2 regions of the Rhizobium sp. BR 250 genome follow, and region 2 is predicted to be linked to the other one. Evidence: riboswitches for the same ligand, from Rfam matches in the RefSeq annotation. Region 2 holds a riboswitch; the other holds the start of a gene.
What was found. A riboswitch is a leader RNA that binds a small molecule or an ion and turns the genes downstream of it on or off. The one in region 2 is predicted to bind S-adenosylmethionine.

Region 1: another riboswitch for S-adenosylmethionine. It lies ahead of metA (homoserine O-acetyltransferase MetA); the one in region 2 lies ahead of QD336_RS05450 (O-succinylhomoserine sulfhydrylase).

What each region holds. Positions count from the first base shown of each region.
Region 1 covers NZ_JARWKW010000005.1:184,972-190,336, forward strand. The annotation lists gene QD336_RS10235 (ABC-F family ATP-binding cassette domain-containing protein) at 1-156, opposite strand, end outside; gene QD336_RS10240 (thiamine diphosphokinase) at 161-814, opposite strand; SAM riboswitch at 905-981, shown strand; gene metA (homoserine O-acetyltransferase MetA) at 1,066-1,992, shown strand; gene QD336_RS10250 (aldose epimerase family protein) at 2,170-3,189, shown strand; gene mtgA (monofunctional biosynthetic peptidoglycan transglycosylase) at 3,207-3,953, opposite strand; gene QD336_RS10260 (polyprenyl synthetase family protein) at 4,091-5,005, shown strand; gene QD336_RS10265 (YiaD family glycine zipper/OmpA-like lipoprotein) at 5,035-5,365, opposite strand, start outside.
Region 2 covers NZ_JARWKW010000003.1:40,631-45,995, forward strand. The annotation lists gene QD336_RS05435 (beta strand repeat-containing protein) at 1-597, shown strand, start outside; tRNA gene QD336_RS05440 (tRNA-Gly) at 1,195-1,268, opposite strand; gene QD336_RS05445 (2'-deoxycytidine 5'-triphosphate deaminase) at 1,322-2,422, opposite strand; SAM riboswitch at 2,496-2,574, shown strand; gene QD336_RS05450 (O-succinylhomoserine sulfhydrylase) at 2,618-3,802, shown strand; gene apaG (Co2+/Mg2+ efflux facilitator ApaG/CorD) at 4,036-4,428, shown strand; gene QD336_RS05460 (Hsp33 family molecular chaperone) at 4,501-5,365, opposite strand, start outside.

The sequences.
Region 1 (5,365 bases), on a different contig from region 2:
GGCAGCGATCTTCATCAGCGTGGATTTGCCAGAGCCATTGCGTCCGACGAGGCAGATGCGGTCACCGGGCTCCACCTGGAGATTGGCGCCGTCGAGCAGCGGGGTCACGCCGAAGGTCAGCTTGATATCATCGAGTTTCAGAATTGGGGGTGCCAAGGCGTCAGGCTCCGGTCAGATCATAGGGGCGGGCGAGCACGATGGCTTTGCCGCTTTTCAGCGAGAAATGCACAAGGCCGCCATTCGCGACATTGGAAATAGTGCGGGAGGAACCGAAAGCAAGCGCGAAATCATCAAGCGGATAACGCACATTGCCGATATCGAGCCCCTCCAGGGCGGTAAAGCCGGCGACGGAAAATAACGATCCGGCCGGCAAATCGATGGTGAGCGAACCGGCAAGCAGCGGCTTCGCCTCTTCCTCACCGGAGGTCAGCGTCACCTCGAAACCGCGCTCCGCAAGCGCTACGGCATAAAGAAGGTGCTGAAGCGCATGGTCGCTTCGCGCGCCGCCGAGCGCGCCCACCAGCAGCAACGAACGCGCGCCGCGCGAAAGTGCCTCGGAGACCGCGATCTCACCATCCGTCACTGCCTTTGCGGCCGGATAGGGTTGCCGCGTCACATCCGGCCAGGCATCGAGCAGCTCTTGGCTGGCGGAATCGAAATCTCCGACCCACAGTTCAGGTGTGAGACCAAGCGGCGCGGCATGGCGCATGCCGCCATCGGCCGCAATCACGCGGCTATTGCCGACCGCCTGTTTCAGACGATCGGTCACCGCGACATCGCCGCCAAGCAGAATGGTGAAGCGCTCTTTGTTCATGCCCTGCCTTACCGCACCTCGGCCGAAAATGGAAAGCCGAAACCCCGATGAAATCAGCCTATATTGATTTTCGCCGGCTTCGGGACTATGAAACGCCTCAGTGGTGATTTGCCGACCGGCTTGCAGCCACTTTAAAGAAGTCGCTAAAGGGTCGAGGAAAAGGGCAATTTCCTGGGACCGGCCGCGATTTCGCTGCCGGTTTTTTTTGTTTTCGCAACGTTCTTTACGTGATCCGGAAAAGAGAGTTCGACATGCCAATCAAGATCCCCGATACGCTTCCCGCCTTTGAGACCCTCGTTCATGAGGGTGTGCGGGTCATGACCGAAACGGCGGCCATCCGGCAGGATATCCGCCCGCTCCAGATCGGGCTTCTCAACCTCATGCCGAACAAGATCAAGACGGAAATCCAGATGGCGCGCCTCGTCGGCGCCTCCCCGCTGCAGGTGGAATTGTCGCTCATCCGCATCGGCGGTCACCGCGCCAAGAACACGCCGGAAGAGCATCTCCTCTCCTTCTATGAAACGTGGGAGGAAGTACGCCACCGCAAGTTCGACGGCTTCATCATCACCGGCGCACCGATCGAGCTGCTGGACTATGAAGATGTGACCTACTGGAACGAGATGCAGCAGATTTTCGAATGGACGCAGACCAACGTCCATTCCACCCTGAATGTCTGCTGGGGCGCTATGGCCGCCATCTACCATTTCCACGGCGTGCCGAAATACGAGCTGAAGGAGAAGGCTTTCGGCGTTTATCGCCACCGCAATCTCTGCCCCTCATCGATTTACCTCAACGGCTTTTCGGATGACTTTCAGGTTCCCGTCTCGCGCTGGACGGAAGTGCGCCGCGCCGATATCGAGAAAAACCCCGAACTCGAAATCCTGATGGAATCAGAGGAAATGGGCGTGTGTCTGGTGCATGAGAAGACAGGCAACCGGCTCTACATGTTCAATCATGTCGAATATGATTCGACCTCTCTTTCCGACGAATATTTCCGCGACGTGAATTCCGGCGTGCCCATCAAGCTGCCGCATGATTATTTTCCGCATAACGACCCGGAACTCGCTCCGCTCAACCGCTGGCGCAGCCATGCCCATCTGTTTTTCGGAAATTGGATCAACGAGATATACCAGACGACGCCCTATGATCTCCAAGCCATAGGCAAACTGGCCGCGTAAAGCGCGTCGCGTTTGGCCAAACGCATACGACGCGCTTTCGTCTTTGTTTTAAGCATGTCTTTGTCCCAAAACCGCAGGACACTTTTGGGAGACATGCTTTGAATTGCGGGATTGCGAATTGCCGGAAAATGACGCAACGTCCGCCCGGCAATTCGCGACACCAGGGAGAATGACGAGATGAGCGACGGCGCGGCACGGGAAGATTTCGGTTTCACGGCAACCGGTGAAAAGGTCGAACGCGTCACCATCTCGAAAGACGGTTTGACGGCGAAGGTTATCACCTGGGGCGCTGTCATTCAGGATCTGCGCCTTGACGGCCACCAGCCGCCACTCGTTCTCGGCTTCGACAAGTTTGAGGATTACAAATATTCCTCCTATTTCGGCGCCACGCCGGGCCGCAACGCCAATCGCATCGGCAATGGCAGGTTCGCCATCGACGGGCATGAATACCAGCTGGAGCTGAACGAAAAGGGCGTAACCCATCTGCATGGCGGCAGCGATGGCATGGGCAAGCGCAACTGGATGCTGATGGAACATGGCGAAAGCCATGCCGTCCTGCAGATCATCGATCCCGATGGCCGCGCCGGTTATCCCGGCAACTGCACGGTCACGGCCACCTATACGATCCGCGATGGCGGCGTGCTTTCGGTGGTTTATGAAACGGTGACGGACCAGCCAACCATCGCCAATGTCTGCCAGCACTCCTATTTCAATCTCGATGGCGCGGATACCGCACTTGGTCATGAGATCAGCATCGCCGCTGACTTTTACCTGCCGACAAACGAACAGCAGATACCGACCGGCGAAATCCGCTCCGTCGAAGGCACCGTCTTCGACCTGCGCCACACAACGCCGATGCGGCGCAAGGAGAATGGCGAACAGGTTCTCTACGACCACAATTTCTGCCTCTCGCCCGAGCGTCGCGCCAAGCGCAAGGTCGCCCGCGCCTATTCGCCCGCCTCCGATATCGCACTTGAGGTTCACACGACAGAGCCCGGCGTGCAGTTATATTCGGCCTTCAAGCTGGATGTCCCCGTTCCGGGCCTCGATGGCCGCCATTACGGCCCCTTTGCCGGTTTCTGCCTGGAAACACAGATTTGGCCTGACGCCGTCAATCACCCGGATTTTCCGCATGCGATCCTACGGCCGGGCGAAACCCTGCGTCAGGAAACCGATTATATCTTCACGAAGGGCTGAGAAGCAGAGGGCCGGGATCAGTCCAGTACACAGCCGACATAGCCGCCCGAGGCACGGGCACGGCGCTCGATAAGGCCGGCCAGCCGTTGCAGACCGCGCCCGGGCTTGCTCGCGACACGGTCGATGGGATTGGGCAGGGAGACGGCCAAAAGCGCCGCCTGACGGGAGCTGAGCTTGGCGGCAGGTATCTTGAAATGATGCTGGGCCGCCGCCTCGATGCCGTAAATGCCTGGCCCCCATTCGGCAACATTGAGATAAATCTCCATCATCCGCTTTTTCGACCAGACGAAATCAGCCGCTATTGCCAGCGGCAATTCCAGCCCTTTGCGCAGGAAAGAGCGGCCGTTCCATAAAAACAGGTTCTTCGCCGTCTGCATCGGAATGGTGCTTGCGCCACGGGTGGAGGCGCCGTCGAGTGCATTGCTGACCACGGACTGCATCTGGTTCCAGTCCACACCGCCGTGGAAACAGAATTGCCCATCCTCGGACATCATTACGGATTGCACGAGGCGCGGCGAAATATCCTCGAGCGGCACCCAGCGCCTGTCATAACCCTGCAGGGTCACGAGATCGGCAAGCATCAGCGTTGAAACAGGCCGGATGAACGGCAACGCATAAACCGGGATCAGCAGATAGGGCAGGATCAGCAAGGCCAGCAAGGTCATGATGATGCGCTTTGCCAACGTGCGAAAATCCACCTTCGGACTGCTCCGGTCTTCCGCCGGCACGGCGTAATCTGCGTCGCTTTCAGGCGTACTGCTCAATATTCGTCAAAGCCCCGCACCAATTTAAGCCTTTCATAGTCCATTGCCGCCTTCAAGGCGAGTCCGGTCACACTGTTGCGGCGCAGGAATCACGAAAAGGTTTGCCTGCATTCGCGCGGCATGCCAAAGAGCGCGGCATGGACGCTCAGATGACGAATTTCGAAACAAGGCTGCGCGAAAACGCGGCAAAAACCGAAGCGCTGCTTGGCCAACTGCTTTCCGGCAAGGCACGCGCGGATGAGATCACACGCCCGCAAAACCTGCTCGAGGCCATGCGCCATGGCGTGCTGAACGGCGGCAAACGCCTGCGGCCTTTTCTCGTCATAGAAAGTGTCGCGCTTCTCGGCGGAGATGCCGAAGCCGCCCTTTATGTCGGCGCGGCACTCGAATGCCTGCATTGTTATTCGCTTGTCCATGACGATCTGCCGGCCATGGACGACGACGACCTGCGCCGTGGTCAGCCGACCGTGCACCGCAAATTCGATGAGGCAACCGCCATCCTCGCCGGTGACAGCCTGCTGACGCTTGCTTTCGACATCATCGCCTCGGATGAAAATCCGCTCGCGGCCGAGCGCAAGGCCGCACTCGTTCTTTCGCTCGCGCGCGCCGCCGGTATTGGCGGCATGGCTGGCGGGCAGGCCCTTGACCTTGCTGCCGAAAAGAAAGCGCCTGATGAGGACGGCATTATTACATTGCAGGCTATGAAAACCGGCGCCTTGCTGCGTTTCGCCTGCGAGGCCGGCGCGATCATTGCCGGCAGCGATCAATCCGAAAGGCAGCGACTGCGTCACTTCGGCGAAAAGATCGGCCTCGCCTTCCAGCTTGCCGACGATCTTCTGGATCTGACCGCCGATGCCGCCACCATGGGCAAGGCGACCGGCAAGGATGCCGCACGCGGCAAGGGCACGCTGGTGTCTTTGCGCGGCGAAGACTGGGCACGCAGCAAACTGCAGGAACAGGTGGCCGAGGCCAGCGAACTCCTAACCCCTTATGGCGAAAAGGCCGCGATTCTCATCGCCGCCGCAAGATTCATCGCCGAACGGAAAAGCTGAGCGGAACCGCTCAGCTTTTCATCATCCCATCAGCCCTTGAGCGGCGAAATCAGCACTTCGACGCGACGGTTCTGGGCACGGCCGTCCGAGGAGGCATTCGAAGCGATCGGCTGGGACGGGCCGTAACCGAGCGTCGAAATACGGCGCTGGTCGACGCCGCGTGCACCGAGATAATTTGCAACAGAGGCCGCACGACGCTCGGAGAGCGCCTGGTTATGCTGCAGGCTACCGGTGGAATCGGTGTGGCCGTTAATATCGATCAGCGTGCGGTTGAACTTGTTCAGCACGATGGCGACGGAATCGAGCGTCTGGTAGAACGGCGGAATGACCTGGTCCTGATCCGTGGCAAAGGTGATGTTG
Region 2 (5,365 bases):
ATCAGCGCTCTCGGCAAGGACCAGATCCAGGCGCTCTCCACCGGCCAGATCGCCGCACTGAGTTCGTCCGCGCTTTCCGGGCTGACGATAGAGGGTCTGAAAACATTCTCGACCGAAGAACTCGCCGCGATCAGTTCGACGGCGATCAGGGGCCTGTCCGCCACCGTTGTAGCGTCCCTGTCGTCTGAGGAGATAGCCGCTTTGACGACAAGCCAGGTCGCTTCGCTGGGTTACGGCCAGGTGGCAGCAATGGGTTCTGCGCAAATCGGCGCGCTGTCAATTTCACAGGTCGCTGCCCTTAAATCAATGCAGGCAGCGGCGCTTGGCGGAGACGACCTCGCCGCATTTTCCGCCGAGCAGATCATCAGCTTGAGTTCAAACGCGATCTCCGGACTGAGCACCAGTGCGCTCGCCGCCTTGACGGCCTCCCAGGCGGCCGCCTTCACTCCAGGCCAGATCGCCGCCATGACGCCGACGCAGGTGGCGGCACTGAATAGCGACGAACTGGCAGACAGCCCCGCCCAGAGTATCGCGCCCTCCACTTCAACCGATGAGCCGAGCGTCGCTGCAGCCATTTTGTCCTATCTGGACGTCTGATTTTCGCGCATGAGACGCGCGGTGGAGACTGTTATTCTTGTTGGAAGATCACTGCGCGTGGATCGAGATCTCGTTAAGCGCCTAGCCAATCAAGGAATGGGGCCATCCGCTATACCTGCTTCGAGCGGTCGCTCGAAGCAGGTATAGCGGCCCCACAGATAATGGTGGCATGCACGTTGGGTCAAAAAGAGAAGAACCAAGTCGATAGATGGAATAGACGGTTATAGGCCGAATATCCGCTGGCAGGTCGATTCCGTGCCTGAAAGCAGGCTGCCGCCATCTGTGGCGATGCCCATATCGTGCCGTGCATTGATCGCTGTTACCGTCCTGCTTTTATCTCGACGGTGATCGCACAACTTTTCTCCGCGTCCTGCGCCGGAGCTCCCGTCAGGTCCTTCTCCACCCCGCCGTTGCAATAGCGTGCCGAAACACTTGACCGAAGGTGGCGAGAGTTGCCCGCAAATTTCCGGCGCGGCCTCCCTCGCTCGCGTTTTTCGATGTCCGAAAAACGCTGAATTTCACTATTTGCACGCGCCAGGTGAAAACGCTGAAAAATCAGCGCCTATTGGACGTCATTGTTCCTGTTGGAAAGGTCACTGGAGCGGGTGAAGGGAATCGAACCCTCGTATTCAGCTTGGGAAGCTGCTGCTCTACCATTGAGCTACACCCGCGCGCGGACTAAGACATCGGATAGTTCCGAGCGGGTGTCAAGCACCCGCCGGGTTCATTGTTCGGCGCGAAAATGCTTGGAGAGCTTCAGCCCCTGGGCCTGATAATTGGAGCCGAGGCCAGTGCCATAGAGACCCTCCGGTTTCTCAAACATGTGCTCGTAAACCAGACGGCCGACGATCTGGCCGTGTTCGAGGATGAAGGGCACTTCGTGGCTGCGGACCTCAAGCACGGCGCGGCTGCCTGTGCCGCCGGCCTGCGCGTGGCCGAAGCCGGGATCGAAGAAGCCGGCATAGTGCACGCGGAATTCGCCCACCAGCGGATCGAAAGGGGTCATTTCGGCGGCATAAAGCGGCGGCACATGCACGGCTTCGCGTGAAACGAGGATATAGAACTCATCGGGATCGAGGATCAGTTCCGCACGGCCGCGGGCGAAGAGCGGCTCCCAGAAATCGAGGACGTCGTGCTGGGCCTTCTTGTCGACATCCACCACCGCCGTGTGATGTTTGCCGCGATAGCCGATCAGCCCGTTCTCACCGAAACCCTTGAGGTCGATCGACAGCGCAATGCCGCCGCCCGTCACGTTCGGGTTTTCACTCGCCACCAGCGTTTCTGTCTCGTGCAGCTTCAGCAGTTCACTTTCATTGAGAAGTGCGTGGCCGATGCGGAAGCGGATCTGTGACAGGCGGGAGCCGCGACGCACGACGATGGGGAAAGTGCGCGGGCTGATTTCCAGATAAAGCGGGCCCGTATAACCAGCCGGGATCTTGTCGAATTCCTGTGCATTGTCGGTCATCACGCGGGTGAAGATGTCGAGACGGCCGGTCGAGCTTTTCGGATTGGCCGAGGCCGACATGTCCGCCGGCAGATCAAGGCTTTCCATCAGGGGAACGATATAGACACAACCGGTTTCCAGCACCGCGCCCTGGCTGAGATCGACCTCGTGCAGGCTGAGACGATTGAGCTTGTTGATGACACGGGTTCCGGGGCCGGGCATGAAGCTTGCGCGGACGCGATAGGCCTTCGAGCCAAGCCTGAGATCGAGGCTGGCGGGCTGCACCTGGTCGACATCGAGATCGGCCTCGCTTTTCAGCTTGCCGCCCGCAAACAGCGCCCGGATTGCGCCATCCGCCAAAATGCCCGTGGTTCTCGTCATGGTCATCATTCCTTTTTACGGCGACAAAACCAAAAGGAAAGCATTGACGCAAGCCGGTAACGGCAGTATGGCAAGCTTATCCCGTGGTGATTTGGCCGGTCGGCTTGCAGCCACGTTAAACAAGTGGCTAAAAAGACCGGGTGCTAGGAACCGGTCTGCTTTTGCGGCCGGTTTTTTTGTTTTGAAGGTGATCACATGAGCAATAAATGGCGCCCGGCAACCCAGCTCGTTCACGGCGGTACGCTACGCTCACCCTATGGTGAAACGTCGGAAGCGATCTATCTGACCCAGGGTTTCGTTTACGAGAACTCCGAAGCCGCCGAAGCGCGTTTCAAGGGTGAAACGGACGGCTTCATCTACGCCCGCTACGCCAGCCCCACCAATGACATGTTCGAAAAGCGCATGTGCCTGCTGGAAGGCGCCGAAGACGCCCGCGCACTTGCGTCGGGCATGGCCGCCGTCACCGCCGCCATCATGTGCCAGTTGCGCGCCGGCGACCATATCGTCGCTGCACGCGCCCTTTTTGGCTCCTGCCGCTGGGTGGTTGAAACACTTGCGCCGAAATATGGCATCGAATGCACGCTGATCGACGGACGTGATCTCGGCAATTGGGAAAAGGCAATCCAGCCGAACACCAAGCTGTTCTTCCTCGAAAGCCCGACCAATCCGACGCTCGAAGTCGTGGATATTGCCGGTGTGGCGAAGCTCGCCAACCAGATCGGCGCCAAGGTGGTGGTCGACAACGTCTTCGCGACGCCGCTCTTCCAGAAGCCGCTCGAACTCGGCGCCCATATCGTCGTTTATTCGGCCACCAAGCACATTGACGGCCAGGGCCGCTGCCTCGGCGGCGTGATCCTTTCCGACAAGAAGTGGATCGAAGAAGAGCTGCAGGATTATTTCCGCCATACGGGCCCGGCCATGTCGCCCTTCAACGCCTGGACGCTTCTGAAGGGCATCGAGACCCTGCCGTTGCGCGTGAAACAGCAGACGGCCAATGCCTCGAAGATCGCCGATTTCCTCGCCGATAACGGCAAGGTCGCCAAGGTCATCTATCCCGGCCGCGCCGATCACCCGCAGGCTGATATCATCGCCCGGCAGATGTCCGGCGGCTCCACCCTGGTGGCCTTCGAACTGAAGGGCGGCAAGGAAGCGGCCTTCAAGCTGCAGAACGCGCTTGAGATCGTGAAGATTTCCAACAATCTCGGCGATGCCAAGAGCCTCATCACCCATCCCGGCACGACGACGCACAAGAACCTCTCCGACGAGGCGCGTGCCGAACTCGGCATTTCCGGCGGCACGCTCCGCCTTTCCTGCGGCATCGAGGATACCGACGATCTGCTGGAAGATCTGGCAAAGGGTCTTGCGGCCGTTTCCGGCTGAAAATTCAATCCGCAAATCGCCATGGCCTGACCGCGTGTCGGGCCATGGTTTGCCCAAGCGGCCGGAAAAGCCCGCATCAGGCAACCAATATTTACCTTTATCGTTATCCCTAACGGTGGAAAACAGCGCAACAGGAGACGCCCCCTGCCCGTCAAGTCATTCATTTTCTTGACGATAGCCAGAGCCTATAGTGTAGGATGCGGCGGCAGGCATAATATCGAGGTGTGGCGCGTATGTATCGTGCTCTGACAAGGGATATCGAGGTAACGGTCGATCCGTATTATCTCGAGGAACAATCCGACCCGGATGACGATCGTTACGTCTGGGGCTACAAAGTCGTGATCGCGAACAATTCCGATGTCCCGGTGAAACTCGTGAACCGTTATTGGCATATTACCGATCAGAACGGACAGGTGGACGAGGTCTACGGGCCGGGCGTCGTGGGCGAACAGCCGCAGCTCAAACCCGGCGACAGCTATGAATACTCTTCCGGCTGCCCGCTGGATACGCCGTCAGGCCTGATGTTTGGCCATTATGAAATGGAAACGGAAAATGGCGAGGTGTTCAACGTCACCATACCCGCCTTTTCGCTGGATTCACCCGGCCTGATGCGCGTTCTGAACTGACGACATCCACCCGCCAAAGGAAAAGCCGCGCCTCTTAGAGCGCGGCTTTCGATTCAGGCATTCTCAAAAGATTCAGGCGTTCTCGAATTCGCTGACATCATAGCGATAGGTGGTGGAGCAGAACTCGCAGGTTACGGCAATGGCGCCGTCTTCCTCGCTCGCCTTGATCTCCTCGGCGGTGAAGCCGGAGAGCACACCTTTGATCTTGTCCCGCGAGCAGCTGCAGCGGTCGAAAATGGCCTGCGGATCATAGATGCGCACGCCGCTTTCATGGAAAAGCCTGTAGAGCAGGCGTTCCACCGGCACCTGCGGATCGGTCAGTTCGTCAGTATCCACCGTGTTCAGCAGGGTTACGGCTTCAGTCCAGGCATCGTCCTCCTGCACCTCGTGGCCGCCCTCGTCACCATCGCCACCGTGCAGGTCGCGCATGCGCAACCGCTCGGGGGCCTGTGGCAGGAACTGCGCGATCAAGCCACCTGCACGCCAGCCGTGGCGCGGCTTGCCTTCACCGTCGCGGTCGAAGAACTCGGCGACGCCAAGGCGCACGCGGGTGGGAAGCTGTTCCGACTGGCGGAAATAGACCCCGGCAATGTCTTCCAGCGAAGAGCCATCCAGCGGCACGATGCCCTGATAGGGCTGCATGCCCATACCCTGATCGATGGTGAAGGCGAGAATACCGTTGCCCAGCAATTGCTCCGGCGAGGTTGCACCGGCCGCAACCGCTTCCGCCAGCCGCTCCTCATCAAAACGGGCATAAGCGCGCATGCTGTCCGGCGCGGAGAAATCGGCAACCAGCAGGTCAACCGGGCCGTCGCCCTTGGTCTGGACGGTCAGCTTGCCGGAAAACTTCAGCGAGGTGCCGATCAGCGCCGTCAGAACCGTCGCTTCCGCCAGAAGGCGGGCAACCGCAGCGGGATAATCGTGCCGTTCGAGGATG